DNA from 4 places in the Mesorhizobium sp. M0243 genome. Region 3 is predicted to be linked to each of the others. Evidence: riboswitches for the same ligand, from Rfam matches in the RefSeq annotation. Region 3 holds a riboswitch; each other region holds the start of a gene.

Region 1 (4,209 bases), on a different contig from region 3:
TGACTACCATTTCCTGCCGCTCGGCGCTGATTTGCACAGACTCGGCATTGACCGGCCGATCGGCCATTTCCTGCATACGCCATGGCCCGAGTCTGACATGATGGAGCGCGTGCCCAATTCTGGCGAGCTAATGAAATGTATGCTCGAGTATGATCTGCTCGGTTTCCAGACCGACCGTGATGTGAGCAATTTCCTCGCCTGTGTCCAATCTCATTTGGGGCTGGAGAGCAAGAACGGGGTCGTTTTCTCGGACCATGGCCAGACGCAATGCCAAAATTTTCCTATAGGTATCGATCCGAAGCAATTCGAACAGTGTGCCGCAGATTCGCTTGAGGCGCAGAAAGCCTACATTTCGCAGTTGAAACTTGGCGGAGCAAAGCTAGTTATCGGCGTCGATCGGCTCGACTACACCAAGGGCATCGACAATCGGATTAAAGCTTTCGATCTGCTGGCAGTCGAGCCGCAACGTGTCTCGCTCTTGCAAATCGCAACTCCCTCACGTGGCGACATCCAAGCGTACAGCGAATATCGGCGCGACGTCGAAAGACTCGTCAATCAAGTCAACAACCGGCATGGCACGGACGAGTGGATGCCGATTATCTATGAGAACAGGTCGTTCACCCAAGCTGAGATAGCGGGTCTTTACAGAGCCGCGCGTGTTTGCGTTGTGACGCCGTTGCGCGATGGCATGAATCTTGTGGCGAAAGAATACATTGCTGCACAAGATCCGAGCGACCCTGGCGTTCTGGTGTTATCGAAGTTTGCCGGCGCGGCCGAAGACTTCGGCGAGGACGCCCTGCTGGTAAATCCGAGGCTCTCCGACGAGATAGCTACCGCGATCTCAAGAGCGGCCAGCATGCCGCGCGAAGAACGCATCCAACGCTGGCGGAGGATGATGGACAAACTTGAAGCGTATACGATCCACCATTGGTCAGCGGACTTCGTTCGGCAACTGGACAGCAGCCGGGTTACGGTCCCTGCGGATCACTTCCACTATGTTGGCTTGGGCTGGATCAGCGAGGCCCAAATGCCTTCGTATCGGACCGAGCCAGAATTGCACACCGCGCTGACGCGTGCACTGGATAAAAACTGGGTCCTGCCGATCGTATGATGCAGAATATGAAGCACGCGAGCTTTGCCTGCATTTGCGCATCCCTCAATGCCGAGCGCTTGGAGAGAGAGATACTTATCCTGACCGCCTGAATGCGGCTTAAGCGGCTTATCGGGACCACAGTCGGGCTTTGCATCAGACCCTTGAGCCAGGCTCCGTCAGTGTGGTCTCTTGCCGCCGAGCGGAGTCATCACGATTGCCTAGTCACCCGTGATGACGACTGGCGTGCCAATTCCCCTCGGACCACGGTTTGGCGCTCACTCCGAGAAAACCGCTTCTACCACGCACGCACGGCTTGCGGCCGCATCGTTAAACATCGCCACCAATGCGATCTTCTGCATTCTAATGACGTTGTCACGCGCTTGAAGTCTTGTCCGAAATCCTTCATCGGCGACCTGCGAGGGATGTCGCAGCCCGACAGGGATCCATTAGTTGGACAATGGTGGCAGCGGAGCAGCGCCGCCAATGGGCGACTGAATATTTCACAATGTTAGACAAGCGTAAAAGCGAAATCACATAACGACATAAACATTTCGTTATGCGTCATTGACAAAAGAGCGGACTGCTGTGATTGTCTGCGTGTCGTGGTTCTCGCGTGCGGCGCTGCCGCAGCGGAGCTAAGAGGGAAGCCGGTACAATGCCGGCGCTGCCCCCGCAACTGTTAGCGGCGAGCCAACCCCACTCATGTCACTGAGGCGAATACCCTCAGGAAGACGGGTAGAGGCTATGACCCCGCGAGCCAGGAGACCTGCCACGGCGAATTACGTCCACGGGCGGGGTGTCTCGGTGGCCGCTGCAAGCCGGCGTTCGTGCCGGCCTGCTAGCGCCTTCCTTGTCATCGGCGCCCCAACCATCGGGGTATGACATGACTGACTCTCAGGAAATTCCTGTAGCAACGCTCGGCGTGCCGCGCTTCGGTCGTCGGCGAGAACTGAAATTCGCGCTTGAAAGCTACTGGTCCGGAACATCGTCCGCTGGCGACCTTCTCACGACGTCGAAGGCGCTCCGTGCCGCTAGCTGGGAAGAGCAGCGCGATCGCGGCGTGTCGAAAATCCCGTCGAACGACTTCTCGCTTTACGACCATGTGCTCGACACCGCAGCCATGGTTGGGGCCGTTCCCTCCCGTTACGGCTGGAATAGCGGCGAGGTCCCACTTGACATCTACTTCGCAATGGCGCGCGGCAACCAGGGTCAGACGGAGGATTGTGGACACGCTGGTCACCAGGAGGAGGCTCATGGACCTGGTGTAACCGCGATGGAAATGACCAAGTGGTTTGACACCAACTACCACTACATTGTGCCGGAACTCGATGATGATCAGACGTTCGCCCTCTCGTCATCGAAGCCGGTCGATTACTTCCTCGAGGCTAAAGCTCTCGGCATTCACACACGCCCAGTCATCCTTGGACCCATCACCTTCCTCAAGCTGGCGAAATCGCCTGCCGAGGGGTTCGGTCCCATCGCGCTCCTACCGCGGCTGCTGCCCGTTTACGAGCAAGTCCTGCAGAAGCTGAAGCTGTCGGGAGCCGACTGGGTGCAGATCGATGAGCCAGCGCTTGTCCTCGATCTGAACCCGAACGAACGAGCTGCGTTCGAATTCGCCTATGGCCAGCTGTCGAAAGCCGCGCCCGAGCTGAAGATCATGCTGGCTACGTATTTCGGGTCGCTGGGAGACAATCTCGAAACCGCGGTTTCTCTGCCCTTGGCCGGGCTGCATATTGATCTCGTGCGCGCTCCCGAGCAGCTGGAAACGGTGGGTCGGCTCGCTCCGAAGGATCTGGTGCTCTCGCTTGGCTTGATCGATGGCCGCAACGTCTGGCGTGCGAACCTGCCCGCCATTCTCGACCGCATCAAACCGATCGTCGCCGGCTGGCCCTTGGACCGCGTCGAGATCGCGCCTTCTTGCTCGATGCTGCATGTGCCGATCGACCTGCGCATGGAGACGGAACTCGACGCCGACATCAGGTCGTGGCTCGCCTTCGCGGCCCAGAAGACCGACGAGCTGGTCTTGCTGGCCCGGGCCCTGTCCCAAGGCAGGGATGCGGTGGCAGGCGCGTTGAAAGCGTCTGCCGAGGCTGCCGCCACGCGCGTGACATCCACGAGGATCCATGACCCGCTTGTTCAGGGGCGGATCGCTAGCATTGAGGACAGCGCGAAGCGACGAGAGAGCGCTTTTGGCGAGCGCTCCAGAGTCCAAGCCGGCTCACTCGGGCTGCCGCCGTTCCCGACGACGACCATCGGGTCCTTCCCGCAGACGCCGCAGGTACGCAAGGCGCGGGCCGCTCATGCGAAGGGCCAGCTGAGCTATGTCGACTATGAGACGTTCCTGAAGAAGGAGATCGAGGCTGCAATTCGCTGGCAGGAAGAGATCGGGCTGGACGTGCTGGTGCACGGTGAGTTCGAGCGAAACGACATGGTACAGCATTTCGGCGAGCAGTTGTCCGGCTTCGCGCTCACCCAGCATGCCTGGGTACAAAGCTATGGGTCGCGCTACGTGCGTCCCCCCATCATTTTCGGCGACGTATCGAGGCGCAATCCGATGACAGTGCGCTGGTGGCAATTCGCCCAGTCGCTTACGGAAAAGCCCGTGAAGGGAATGCTCACAGGCCCAGTCACCATTCTCAACTGGTCTTTTGTTCGCGACGACGTACCCCGCTCCGAAGCCTGCCGCCAGATCGCGCTCGCCATCCGCGACGAAGTGACGGATCTCGAAAGGTCCGGCGCAAGGATGGTCCAGATCGATGAGGCCGCCTTTCGCGAAGGATTGCCACTGCGCCAATCTGACTGGAAAGTCTATCTCGACTGGGCTGTCGAATGCTTCCGGATCGCTTCAACGGGTGTAAAGGACGCGACTCAAATTCATACCCACATGTGCTATTCGGAGTTCAACGAGATCATTCACGCGATCGCTGAAATGGATGCGGATGTCATTTCGATTGAGACGTCGCGCTCGAAGATGGAACTGTTGGACGCCTTCACGGGCTCCAAATATCCGAACGAAATCGGTCCCGGCGTTTATGATATTCACTCACCACGCGTCCCGGAAGCCGGCGAGATCTCGGACTTAGTCATGCTTGCCCGCGAGCGACTGTCCGACG
Region 2 (4,209 bases), on a different contig from region 3:
CTGACGCGCGGTGCGCTCTATCATCATTTCGGCGACAAGAAGGGGCTGTTGCAGGCGGTCATAGCCCAGATTGACGGCGAGATGGCGGCGCGCATCAATGAGGTCGCGTCGAGAGCACCGACCCGCTGGCAACATTTCGTCGACGAGTGCTCGACCTATATCGAGATGGCGCTGGAGCCGGAAATCCAGCGCATCATGTTCCGCGATGGCCCGGCCGTGCTGGGGGATCCAGCGCAATGGCCGAATGCCAGTGCGTGCATCGCTTCAATGACCGACCATCTGACCGCGCTGCAGGAGGAGGGGGTCGTTGTCTCCAGCCTCGACCCCGAGACCGCCTCGCGACTGATCATCGGAGCGAGCAGCCAGGCAGCGCAACGGATCGCCAATTCGAACGACCCCGAAACGACGTCGAAGAAGGTGGTGACGGCGTTCAAGCAACTGCTTGAAGGCCTGCTGAAGAAGCCGGATCCGCAGTCGAATTGAAGTTCTCACCGGAGCTTTCGTGCCGGCAGCTGTTCACGATAGGAATTTTTTCTTGACACCATGCCCTCAGCTAAGGTATATATTCGTCCATGGTGCTGATTTGCGCCAGTGACCGGCCGCACAGGCGGGTTTTTCGTTTGATGCCCCGTCAGCCAACGCGCTGGCGGGCTCCGAACCAACCCGTTACCCCGAATTCGTCGCCCTTTGGCGTCAGGGCCGCAATTGACAATCGCCGGGTTGAGTCCATCCTCTTCCACCATCTCTGAGGCGGAGATTCGGGACACATGTGGGATTTCGAGATCGGCCGGTCGGTGTCCATCATGATGCGGACCTGGCCGTTCATCGTCTTTCGCATGATCGTCTATTTCGGCATCACGCTGGCCTATATTATGGCAACCGGCACCGGCGCCTCCGTCGGCTATGGCGTTGGCCATATCTCCACCGATCCCGACGGGCCGCTGTCGTTTGCCCTGTGGGGCGGCGTGGTCGGTTTCGGCGTCGTCTCGATCGCCGTCTACTGGATCCGCGAATACATCCTCTATGTCGTCAAGGCCGGCCACATCGCCGTCATGGTTCATCTGATCGACGGCCGCGACATTCCCGGCGGTCAGGACCAGATCGCCTACGCCAGGGATGTCGTCACCCAGCGTTTTGCCGAAGCCAACATCCTTTTCGTCGTCGACCGACTCGTCAAGGGTGCCATCCATGCCATCACCGGCCTGCTCGGCGGTATCGCCGCCTTCCTGCCGATACCAGGCCTGAGCGGCCTGGTCTCCTTCATCAACACGGTGATCCGCCTGTCGCTGACCTATGTCGACGAGATCATCCTCGGCTACAACATCCGCATCAATTCAGCCCCGCCCTTCGAGACGGCGCGCCAAGGCGTAGTGCTCTATACTCAGAACGGCAAGGTCATGGTCAAGAACGCCGTCTGGCTGGCGGTCATCATGTGGGGCATGTCGTTCATCATCTTTCTGATGATGCTGGCACCTGCCGGTGCGATTCTGTTCCTGATGCCTGGCCAGCTCGCCGGCTGGGCTTTTGTGCTCGCCATCGTCTTCGCCTGGGCATTCAAGGCGGCGTTCATCGAGCCTTTCGCCATCGCCTGCCTGATGCAGGTCTATTTCAAGACCATCGCGGGCCAGGTGCCCGATCCGGCCTGGGACGCCCGGCTGGCCGAGGCATCGTCGAAGTTCAGGGAGCTCAAGGACAAGGCGCTGGCCTCCTTCGGCGGTTCGCGCTGGGCTACGGCCGGCGCCACACCCTGATCGGCTGGGCGGATGGTGTCTGGTGAGGCAGGAACGGTGTTGAGGCGCGCCACGGTGGATTTGAGCTGTGTCTCGCCTTGCCCGGAAAAGGTCTCGCTCATGATCAGCTCCGGCAGCGGCAGCCGCCGTCCCCAGCCATGCGTTTCAAGGTCCGGTTTGGGAGCGAACTCGGAAACACGGCCGACGCAGAGATAGGCGACCGGCGTTACGTGATCCGGAATGGCCAACAGCCGCTTCAGCGCCTCAGCCTCGATGATGCTCACCCAGCCGACGCCAACGCCCTCGGCACGCGCGGCCAGCCAGAAATTCTGCACCGCGCAGACGGTGCTGTAGAGATCCATCTCCGGATTGTGCCAGCGTCCCAGCGGCGAACCCTTCGAGCGCTGCCGGTCGCAGGTGATGCAGATGTTGAGCGCGCTCTCGCAGATGCCTTCCAGCTTGAGCTTGCGGTACAGCGCCTGTTTTTCCGCCTCGATCGCCGGCAGTTCCTGTTCTCGCGCGGCCAGGAACAGGTCGCGCACCTCCGCCCGTCGTTTGACATCGCGAATGACAATGAAATTCCATGGCTGCATGAAGCCGACCGATGGCGCGTGATGGGCGGCAAGCAGCAGCCGTGCCAGCACGTCGTCATCGATCGCGGTGGGCAGGAAATGGCTGCGCACGTCACGCCGCGTGAACATGGCGCGGTAGACCGCATCGCGCGCATTCTGGTCAAATCCATCGTCAATGGCAGCGGTCATGTGTTCCGGCATCGCTTGTCCCCTTGCGATTGCAGATTCAAAACTGACAGAGCGTACTTTGTGCGTCCAAGTAGACGCACGTCGCTCTGATGCCATCCGCCTGACCACGCGGATGACAATGCCTGCCAGGCCGGTCTTCTGGCTCGGGATCAACCCGCGTCCGGTGCCTTCCCGTCATCGACAGTGGCATTTACCGGCGCGGTCCCCCTCACAGCGTTGGGCACGCCACGGAATTCAACCGTGTTCCCGATTCTCCCGCTTGCGGCGGGCACCAGGCAGTACCAGGGACCTTACGCCGAAGCGCCCGCGGGGCCAATGCCTGCGGCGACGCGAATGGACGCAGTCGCGATTTTCCCCAGTCATCGGCCGCCCGTGCATGGCCTTTGTCGATCCGGGTCACTAGATTAGGACGATGACCACCCGTCTCTACACCCATCCGATCTTCCTCGAGCATCTCACGCCGCCCGGACATCCCGAGCGGCCCGACCGCTTACGCGCCATCGAGCGCGTGCTCGACGACGAAGCCTTTGCCGGGCTCGATCGTATTCAGGCGCCGGAAGGCGACGAGGCCACCATCCTCTACGCGCATCCCGCCGATTTCGTCGCCCGCGTGCGCGCCGCCATCCCCGACGAGGGGATTGCCCGCATCGATGCCGACACCACTGCCAGCCCGAAGAGCTGGCAAGCGGCGATCACCGCGATCGGCGCCGCCAACGCCGCCGTCGATGATGTCTTTTCGGGCCGCGCCGACAACGTCTTCGTCGCCGCCCGGCCGCCCGGCCATCATGCCGAAAAGACCACGGCGATGGGCTTTTGCCTGTTCAACACGGCGGCGATCGCGGCGCGTTATGCGCAGAAGAAACACGGTGTCGAGCGCGTTGCCGTCGTCGACTGGGACGTGCATCACGGCAATGGCACGCAGGATATTTTCTGGGACGATCCGTCGGTGCTCTATTGCTCGACACACCAGATGCCGCTTTATCCCGGCACCGGAGCGAAGACCGAAACGGGCGCCGGCAACATCGTCAACGCACCGCTGGCGCCGCAGACCGGCAGCGAAGTGTTTCGCGATGCCTTCCTGTCGCGCGTCCTGCCCGCGCTCGACAATTTCGCGCCCGACCTGATCATCATTTCGGCGGGGTTCGACGCGCACCACCGCGATCCGCTGGCCGAGATCAATCTGACCGAGGATGATTTCGACTGGGCGACCGGCCAGCTGATGCAGCGCGCGGCACGCCACAGCGGCAACCGGCTCGTCAGCCTGCTCGAGGGCGGCTACGATCTGCAGGGATTGGCATTTTCGGTCGCCGCCCATGTCGGGCGACTGATGAAAGGATGAATGATGGCCGATGAGACCAACGAAGACGTCAAGGCGATGAGCTTCGAGCAGGCACTCGATGCGCTGGAGAAGATCGTCGATGATCTGGAGCGTGGCGACGTGCCGCTCGACCAGTCGATCAAGATCTATGAGCGTGGTGAGGCGCTGAAGGCGCATTGCGACCGGCTGCTGAAGGCCGCCGAGGACAAGGTCGAGAAGATCAGGCTGTCGCGCGACGGCAAGCCGGTTGGAACGGAGCCACTCGACGCGGATTGAGGCTCGGTCCGAACGATGGCCTCGCCTCACCGGTTTTTGGACATGATCATGATCGAGGATATAACTCGTTCCGATTGAAACAGCTCAAGGACAAGAGGAGATACGGAAGCGATGTGCAGAAACA
Region 3 (4,209 bases):
CCGGTGCACCGCCTGAAACCGCTGCAGAGCTGTTCGAGGAATTGAAGCAGATGCAGGGCTGGCTCGGACTCGAACGCATCGAAGTGACGCCTGCCGGGGATTTGGGTCCGGCGCTGCTGAGCGTGATCAGCGACGGGCGCTCTTGACATCAGCCGTCGGCTGCAGCCGTTTGAGGGAGTTTTGTCGGCCTAGGTTCAATGATGGCATCGCAAGAGGTTCTCGACCTGATCCACGAAGCGTTGATTGCGCATGGGATCAGCGCCATCCGTGGACAGAACGATGTCTGGATTGGACTGGAAGACCTGCGCTTTGAAGCCCAAGTTTTCGACAAGGAGCCGTCAGGCTCGGGTCGCAGGCTTGTTCTCGAAATCTACGTCTTCTCACCGTTGCTAGGCACTCAGCCGGTCATCGAATCTTTTGTTGGACTGGGCGACACGCGTGAACAGGCGATTTTCCAAGCATTCGGAAAATTCCTGATCGGTGTATTTCATGTGCTGATCGAGGGCCTTGCGGAGCATGTTTGCGAGAACATGCAAGCCCAGATTGCATTCTGGCAACGGAATGATGCTGGCTGGAAGATCTACGGTGGACCTGTGATCACACAGGCTGCAGTGGAATGCACTCTCAACCGGACATATCCAGCGTTTTATGCCCGCTTGGAAAAACTGTTCACGGCTAAGGTTCGCCCTGGCAGTCATTTCATCCGGATATTCCTGGCGAGCTATGGCGGAGCACTGGTCGGCAACGAAATTCTCCTGGACAACGAAACTTGGCCGGAAGGTCAAGAGCTCCTCGTTGATCAGGACTGGCACCACGGCGACGGGTACCAGGCGCTGCGTCAGGTCATCCTTGCGTTGCCGGGAGATAACAATTGAGCCAACGTACACAGGCTAGCGGATAAACAATGGATATCAAAGCCAGGCTGACCCAAGAGGTGCAGGAGTGCCTCGATAGGATTTCGTCCTTTTCATGGGACGTACATGCGCAGGCAATCCGAAAACGCTACCCTAGACCTGCTGGAGACACATTTGGCTTCAAAGTTGATGGCATTTACTTCGATGTGGGTGACAGCGCCGGATGGCTGGACCGGCAAGATGGAGATATCCTTCTGACGGCTTTCGTTACAGCTTTTCCTGATCCCAACAACGAAGATGGCATTCGCGAAGAGCGGTCAGTGGTAGTGAAGCGTCCCCGCCCCTGATTTCAGATTGCCCCTGCGTTGCGTTGACACCGCTGCCCGCAAAAGCCTAAATCCGGTTCAGATGGTCTCTTGCCCGCAACGGCAAGAGCTAAGAGGGAATGCGGTGCGGGGCAAAATCCCAAATCCGCGGCTGTCCCCGCAACTGTAAGCGAAGAGCCAAGGCCGAAAGCCACTGGGGAGTTCCCGGGAAGGCGGCTACCAAGGCGATGACCCGCGAGCCAGGAGACCTGCCGTCTGCGACTTTAGAATCCGATCGCCCGGCGGGTTTCCGGGCAAGGAGCCCGATCTTGGACCACGACAGCAGTTTTTCGGCTGGCACAGCGGATATTTCGTCCGGCCATGATGATGCCTTGGCCGGCGTCACCATCATCGTCTGCGCCTCCTGCCGCGATGAGACCGGCGCCGACGCTCATCCCCGCGCCGGCGAATTGCTGGCGGACGACACGCGCCGCGCCGCATCCGGCGACGACATCCGCATCCGCAGCGTCGAATGCCTCGGCAATTGCAAGCGCCGCCTCAGCGCCGCCATCCTGCGCGACGGGTGCTGGAGCTATGTCTTCGGCGACCTGACCACGACCAGCGGCGCCGACCTCGTGACAGGCGCCAAGCTCTTCGCCACCTCGAAGGACGGCCTGATTCCATGGCGCGGCCGCCCCGATAGCCTGAAGCGTGGCCTCGTTGCCCGCATCCCTCCCTTAGACCTGCTGAAGGATTGACCATGACTGCCCCAGATTCGCCTGCGAACCTCTCCCGCGTTCCCTGCACCGTCGTCACCGGCTTCCTCGGCGCCGGCAAGACGACGCTGGTCCGCCATCTCCTGGAAAACGCCGGCGGCAAGCGCATTGCCATCATTGTCAACGAATTCGGCGACATCGGCATCGATGGCGAGATCCTCAAGGGCTGCGGCATAGACACCTGCCCGGAGGAAAACATCGTCGAACTGGCCAATGGCTGCATCTGCTGCACCGTCGCCGACGATTTCGTCCCGGCGCTCGACAAGATCCTCGCGCTGACGCCGAGGGTCGACCACATCCTGATCGAGACTTCGGGCCTGGCGCTGCCCAAGCCGCTGGTCCAGGCGTTTCAATGGCCGAGCGTAAAGAGCCGCGTCACAGTCGACGGCGTCATCGCCGTGGTCGACGGGCCGGCATTGGCCGAAGGCCGCGTCGCCAACGACATGGATGCTTTGCAGGCGCAGCGCGCCGGGGACGAGACGCTCGACCATGACGATCCGGTGGAAGAAGTGTTCGAGGATCAGATCGCCTGCGCCGACCTGATCATCCTGTCGAAAAGCGACCTGATGGACGCCGCCGGCACCGCCCGCGCCAACGCCATCATTGGCGAACACTCCGCCCGCGCCGTGAAGATCGTGCCGACGTCGCATGGCAAGGTCGATCCCTCCGTGCTGCTCGGGCTCGGTCTCGCCGTCGAGGACGACATCGAAAACCGCAAGTCCCACCATGACGGCGCATTCGACCATGAGCATGACGACTTCGACACGTTCATTGTCGACATTGCCTCGATCGCCAATCCCGATGAACTGGCAAAGCGTGTCGCCACAGTCGCCGAAGAAGAAAACGTGCTGCGTGTAAAAGGCTTCGTCGAGGTCGGTGGCAAGCCGATGCGGCTCTTGCTGCAGGCCGTCGGGCCGCGCGTCAATCATTACTATGACCGCGCCTGGACCGCGCAGGACGACCGCCGCTCGCGTCTCGTCGTCATCGGCCTGAAGGGGCTGAACCGCCCGGCGATCGAGCGTATACTCGCCGGCTGATCTCGGACACGGGTTGCGATGCACATCCTCACCACGACATCCGCCTCGCTCGACGACCTCGCCGAGCCGGTCGATCTGCGGCAGACGCCGGCGGATATCGTGGCCCTGTCCTTCACCGACAGCGACCTCGCCGGACTGGCGGCAGCCTGGAAGGCCGATGCCGGCCGCCTGCCCTCGATGCGGCTGGCTGCCCTGCGTGACCTGCGCCATCCCATGTCCGTCGACCTCTGGGTCGACAGCGTCGCCCGCCACGCCAAGGTCATCCTCGTGCGCATCCTCGGCGGCTACGACTGGTGGCGCTACGGCTGCGACCAGCTTGCCTCGACCGCTCGCGCACACGGCATAAAGCTGGCGCTGCTGCCCGGCGAATGCCGCGACGAGGATCTGCGCCTGATCGAAGCCTCGACGCTGCCGCGCGAGGAGCTCGATGGCCTGCTCGACTATTTCCGCGAGGGCGGCCCGGCGAATATGAGCGCGCTGGTGCGGAGATTGGCGGGGCTGGCTGGATCGGATGCGGACGTAGCAGAGCCGGTTCCAGTGCCGAAAGCCGGGTTTTATGAGCCAGGACTTGGGGTCGTTGGTGATCCTTCACACCCCCCTCTGTCCTGCCGGACATCTCCCCCGCAAGGGGGGAGATCGGACTGCATCAAAGCCGGCTCTTTTCCCGTTTCATTAGAAGCTGACGCGTCCGCAACCTCGACAATTGGCGAAATCTCCAATGACAGCGCAATCTCCCCCCTTGCGGGGGAGATGTCCGGCAGGACAGAGGGGGGTGTGAAGGAACTCGACGCTGACAACGTCAACGCTCCTATCATCCCCATCCTGTTCTATCGCTCGATGCTATTGGCCGCCGATGTCGCGCCCATCGATGCGCTTTTCGAAGCGCTCCGCCAGCGCGGCATCAATCCGGTCCCAATCTTCGTCTCCAGCCTCAAGGACCCCGCATCCCTGGCCTTCGTGGAAACAGCACTCGCCTCGCTGAAACCCGCCGCCATCATCACCGCGACCGCTTTCGCGTCCGGCGCCGAACCCGGCAATGAGACCCTGTTCGACCGCGCCGGCGTGCCCGTCTTCCAGGTCATCGTCGCCACCACCCGCCGCGACGTCTGGGAGACCAACCAGCGCGGCCTGGCGCCCGCCGACCTCGCCATGCATGTCGTGCTGCCCGAACTCGACGGCCGCATCCTGGCCGGCGCCATTTCCTTTAAGGGCGAGAGCGAGATCGATCCAGCACTTG
Region 4 (4,209 bases), on a different contig from region 3:
TGTCGCATATTTGCTCCCCCGCCGAGCAGGCCGCGGAGATGATCTTCGGGCCTTACGGTCAACCCCACCGTTGCAGGCGTCTAACCATTTGCAGGGTTTTTGGCAAGATGGCGCAGGCTCCGGGCGAGCGCAGCCGGTCACGCTTCGATTTCAAGCGCCGAAAGCGGCTTCGAGCAACAGGCGAGGATAAAGCCGTCCTCGATTTCGTGATCGAGGATGCCGCCATTGTGACTCATCTCGACGTCGCCCGCGACCTTCCTCACCTTGCAGGTGCCGCACAGGCCGAACTCGCAGGCGGCGGGAATCCGCACCCCAGAGGCGCGTGCCGTCTGCAGCACGGTCTGGCCGGCGACGCATTCGGCATCGACATCGGAAAGCGAGAACCGGATTGGTGTCACGGCCTCGACAGCAGCAGCGGCGCCGTCTTCCGCCGGCGGCGAGAACGGCGCCGGGATCTCCTCCACGGCAGGCGCCGCGAAGCTTTCCTGATGGTATTTCGCCATGTCGAAGCCGGCGGCTTCCAGCATGCCGCGCACGGCGCGCATGAAGGGATCGGGGCCGCAGCAGAAGATCTCGCGCTCACGGAAATCGGGCGCCAGCAATGGCAGCCGGATCGCGTCGATGCGGCCCATATGGCCGAACCAGCCCTCGCGGCTCGACCGTTCCTCGATCATGAAGCCGAGCGACAGGCCGGGCATGCGGCTGCCGAGCAGCTCGAGTTCCTTGCGGAAAATGATCTCTTCCGGGCGGCGCGCACAGTTGACGAAGCCGACATCTGTCCATGGCGCACAGTCATTCAGCCAACGCAGCATCGACATCATCGGCGTCACGCCGGAGCCGGCCGAAATGAACAGATATTTGGCCGCCGGGTGGCTGTGCAGCGAGAAGTCGCCGGTCGGCCCATAGGCCTTGACGTGCGAACCGGGCGTCAGATGGTCGAACATCCAGCGCGTACCGGTACTGCCCGCCTGCGCCTTGACCGTCACCGCGATCGAGAACGGCCGCGACGGCGAGGACGACAGCGTGTAGGTGCGCATCAGCGGCCCGTCCGATGTCGGCAGTTCCAGCGTCACGAACTGGCCGGGCTTGTAACGGAACCAGGTCTGGTTGTCGGAGCGGAAGGTGAAGGTCTTCACGTCAGGCGCTTCGTCACTGACGCCGATCACTTCCAGCACCTGCAGCCTGTCGTTCCAGGGCGTCATCTGGTCGAGATGGCGATAGAGGCCAAGGTCCGTCATCGCATTCATCCTCTTGTCCCCTGGGCTAGGCGACACTGCGCAGGGCCGGCCGGTCGCCTTCGGCAAGGCGCGGTCCGATGAACGACGCGTACCACTCGACGAACTGGATCACGCCGCCCTCATGCAGCTCCGAATAGGGGCCTGGTTCGTAGGCCGGCGACAGGATGCCGAAGGCGTTTTCCTCGACGATGCGGCGGTCCTGGTCGTTGGTCTCGGTCCAGACATGGGTGAGCTCAGCGAGGTCGTAGTCGACCCCTTCGACCGCATCCTTGTGGACGAGCCATTTTGTCGTCACCGCGGTTTCCGTGGCACTGATCGGCAGCACACGGAAGGTAACGGCATGGTCGCCGAGGATATGGTTCCAGGTTGTCGGATAATGATAAAGCAGCAAGGAGCCGATGCGGTCGGTTGGAACGCTGTCGGACAGGTTCTTCTGGACCGCCCGTTTTCCCGTCATGGTGTAGCTGACGGCATCGCGCAGCAGCGGCGCGCGGGTGGCGCGGTACTGCCCTGCCGGATCGATGCGGAATTTGCTCGGCAGGCCTGATGCCTCGCATTTGGCCCAGTGCGCGACCATTTCAGGGTCGCTGTCGGCGCCATTGACGCCGGTCACGGTCGGAGCCTCGGGGAAGGTCTTGCACAGCTCAGGATGATTGGCGGCGCAGTGATAGCACTCGCGGTTGTTTTCCCAGACCAGCTTCCAGTTGCCCTTCTCGACGATCGTGCTCTCGAAGGCGATCTTTGCTTCACGCAACCGGTGCGGCAAAAGATAGGGTTCGATCATCGCCCGCATCGGCGCGAAATCCGCCGGCTCCTTGGCCAGACAGATGAAGATGTAGCCGCCGACGCTCTCGCAGGCGACCGGCTTCAGGCCGAAATCACTCTTGTCGAAACCGTCGGCCATCTGGCGGGCAAACAGCAGGCGGCCGTCCAGCTCATAGGTCCACTGATGATACGGGCAGACGAGCTTTGCCGCCGTACCCTTTTCCGCGTTGCACACGCGGCTGCCGCGATGGCGGCAGGAATTGTGGAAGGCGTTGATCTTGCCGTGCTGGTCGCGGACAAGGACGACCGGGTAGTCGCCGATCTGCACGGTGATGTAGCTGCCCGGCTTCGGCAGTTCGCAATCATGGCCGATGAACAGCCAGTCGCGATACCAGATCAACTCCATGTCGAGCTTGAAGTAGTCTGGATCGGTGTAGAAGGGCTGCTCCAGTGAAAAGCCTTGCCGGCGGCTGTTCAAGAGCCTCAGCATGTCGTTGCGGGTATCCATGTCCTGTCCTCGTTTCTAAGGACTGAACTGGTGGTGATGGAGGAAGGATTGAAACGCAGGCCGGCTAGGTGCCAGACATGCGCTATCCACCTCTTGACCGCCCACCGCGATCAGTCGAGTCTAACAATCTCGGGCTGGTTTCCGGGCTCTGGAGTTGTCCTTGCGGACCATCGCGACACCTTCCCAGGCAGTTGCCCAGTGGTCTCCCGTTGCGACTTGAACTCCACCACCGTTGCGGGGGCAGCGCCGGATTCTGACCGGCTTCCCAATTCTCCGCCTCGTCGTCACGAAGCGGCACCTGAGATGGTATGATCTAACCACGATCGGGGGCGCGCCGTCGGCATGAAAACGACATCGTATCCATGCGGCGCGACACGGCATGCGAACGTTCCCGCAGACCGTCGCGGGCTGAAATCCACCTCCCGGATGACCATTTTGCCGGCTGCGATATCCCCGAATCGGACCCCTTGGCGGGGTCAAAAAAGGTTAACGGTTTCGAAAAGTGACTATTAGCTCGATCTAAAATCGAACCGAACGGTTCGTTTCTGTTGACGGTGCGTGCAGGACGGTGTGAACGCTGGGCCTCTGAAACAGTCAGTGATCCATCCAGCGGTTACACTTAACATGCTGATTTAAAGAAGAAAAATATACCCGTAGATTCCCTTGGCACAATTTCAAGGTGTGGATTCATGGTCCACACGGAACAACTTCGTGATTGGAAAAGGCGGGGTTGCCCTCCCACATCGGGGCTGTCCGAACGACGCGATTTCATTTCCAAGACACGCCGCTAGACGGACGGAAAAAGACGATACTGGAGTACAAAAATGAAAAAGATCATTCTCACTGCCGCAGCCCTTCTGGCCATTTCCGGCAGCGCCTTCGCTGGTAGCGACCACTACGGTTCGAACGCCGCGGCAGCCACTGCTGTCGACAGCTCGTACACCGCTTCGACCAAGAAGTCGGAACCGGCTGCTCAGGCGCCTGCCCAGGGTGCTGACCGCAACCTCTTCGGCAACAACTAACAGCCGATTCCCAGTCGACGGCGGGCTCGCCCGCCGCCCTGGCGAAATTCAGACATTCAGGAGTATTTAAGATGAACAAGATCCTCATTGCTGCCGCCGCCGTTCTGGCCATCTCCGGCAGCGCTTTCGCCGGCAGCGACAACTACGGTTCGAACGGCTCCAACCAGCCTGCCGCCACGGTGGACCAGTCGTACACGGCTTCCACCAAGACCGCGGAATCGACTGCCCAGACGCCCGCTCAGGGCAGCGACCGTAACCTCTTCGGTCGCTAATAACCAATTCGCAAGCGACGGCAGCTGTGTCTGCCGTCCTGGCGAAATCCAGAATTCAGGAGATTAAAATGAACAAGATCCTTATTGCTGCCGCCGCCGTTCTGGCCATCACCGGCAGCGCGTTCGCCGGCAGCGACAACTTTGGCTCCAACGGCGCCAATCAGCCTGCGGTTACTTCGGTTGACAGCGCGCATACGAGCTCGGTCCGCAACAGCGGTGGCCTCGTCGAGAAGCTGCTCAATTCGTCGGGCGACGTGGAGAAGTCCGCCCCTCAGGGCAGCGACCGGAACCTCTTCGGCCGTTAACAGCCGAAGCTGATCTTCAACAAAAGAGCCGCGGGGCTATCCCCCCCCGAATTTTGCGACAAAACCCGTTACAGCCTCAGGGCCCCGTCGCAGAACGCC

What was found. Region 3 has a riboswitch for cobalamin ahead of NKJ11_RS26730 (DUF1636 family protein). Riboswitches for the same ligand answer to the same signal wherever they lie in the genome.
Region 1: linked by a shared signal. The riboswitch ahead of metE (5-methyltetrahydropteroyltriglutamate--homocysteine S-methyltransferase) and the one ahead of NKJ11_RS26730 (DUF1636 family protein) in region 3 are both predicted to bind cobalamin.
Region 2: linked by a shared signal. The riboswitch ahead of bluB (5,6-dimethylbenzimidazole synthase) and the one ahead of NKJ11_RS26730 (DUF1636 family protein) in region 3 are both predicted to bind cobalamin.
Region 4: linked by a shared signal. The riboswitch ahead of NKJ11_RS23725 (aromatic ring-hydroxylating oxygenase subunit alpha) and the one ahead of NKJ11_RS26730 (DUF1636 family protein) in region 3 are both predicted to bind cobalamin.

What each region holds. Positions count from the first base shown of each region.
Region 1 covers NZ_JAMYSF010000014.1:68,633-72,841, forward strand. Annotated here, with positions in the region: gene NKJ11_RS19170 (alpha,alpha-trehalose-phosphate synthase (UDP-forming)) at 1-1,111, shown strand, start outside; cobalamin riboswitch at 1,680-1,881, shown strand; gene metE (5-methyltetrahydropteroyltriglutamate--homocysteine S-methyltransferase) at 1,977-4,209, shown strand, end outside.
Region 2 covers NZ_JAMYSF010000002.1:80,546-84,754, reverse strand. Annotated here, with positions in the region: gene NKJ11_RS02470 (TetR/AcrR family transcriptional regulator) at 1-483, shown strand, start outside; gene NKJ11_RS02465 (hypothetical protein) at 768-1,751, shown strand; partial or broken gene bluB (5,6-dimethylbenzimidazole synthase) at 1,874-2,491, opposite strand; cobalamin riboswitch at 2,603-2,782, opposite strand; gene NKJ11_RS02455 (histone deacetylase family protein) at 2,904-3,830, shown strand; gene NKJ11_RS02450 (exodeoxyribonuclease VII small subunit) at 3,834-4,085, shown strand; gene NKJ11_RS02445 (DUF2277 domain-containing protein) at 4,197-4,209, shown strand, end outside.
Region 3 covers NZ_JAMYSF010000026.1:68,003-72,211, reverse strand. Annotated here, with positions in the region: gene NKJ11_RS26745 (winged helix-turn-helix domain-containing protein) at 1-146, shown strand, start outside; gene NKJ11_RS26740 (DUF6348 family protein) at 198-875, shown strand; gene NKJ11_RS26735 (hypothetical protein) at 905-1,201, shown strand; cobalamin riboswitch at 1,247-1,450, shown strand; gene NKJ11_RS26730 (DUF1636 family protein) at 1,489-1,917, shown strand; gene cobW (cobalamin biosynthesis protein CobW) at 1,920-2,972, shown strand; gene NKJ11_RS26720 (cobaltochelatase subunit CobN) at 2,991-4,209, shown strand, end outside.
Region 4 covers NZ_JAMYSF010000020.1:120,012-124,220, forward strand. Annotated here, with positions in the region: gene NKJ11_RS23715 (PqqD family protein) at 1-8, opposite strand, end outside; gene NKJ11_RS23720 (FAD-binding oxidoreductase) at 138-1,238, opposite strand; gene NKJ11_RS23725 (aromatic ring-hydroxylating oxygenase subunit alpha) at 1,264-2,511, opposite strand; cobalamin riboswitch at 2,627-2,828, opposite strand; gene NKJ11_RS23730 (DUF680 domain-containing protein) at 3,336-3,533, shown strand; gene NKJ11_RS23735 (DUF680 domain-containing protein) at 3,605-3,805, shown strand; gene NKJ11_RS23740 (DUF680 domain-containing protein) at 3,874-4,110, shown strand.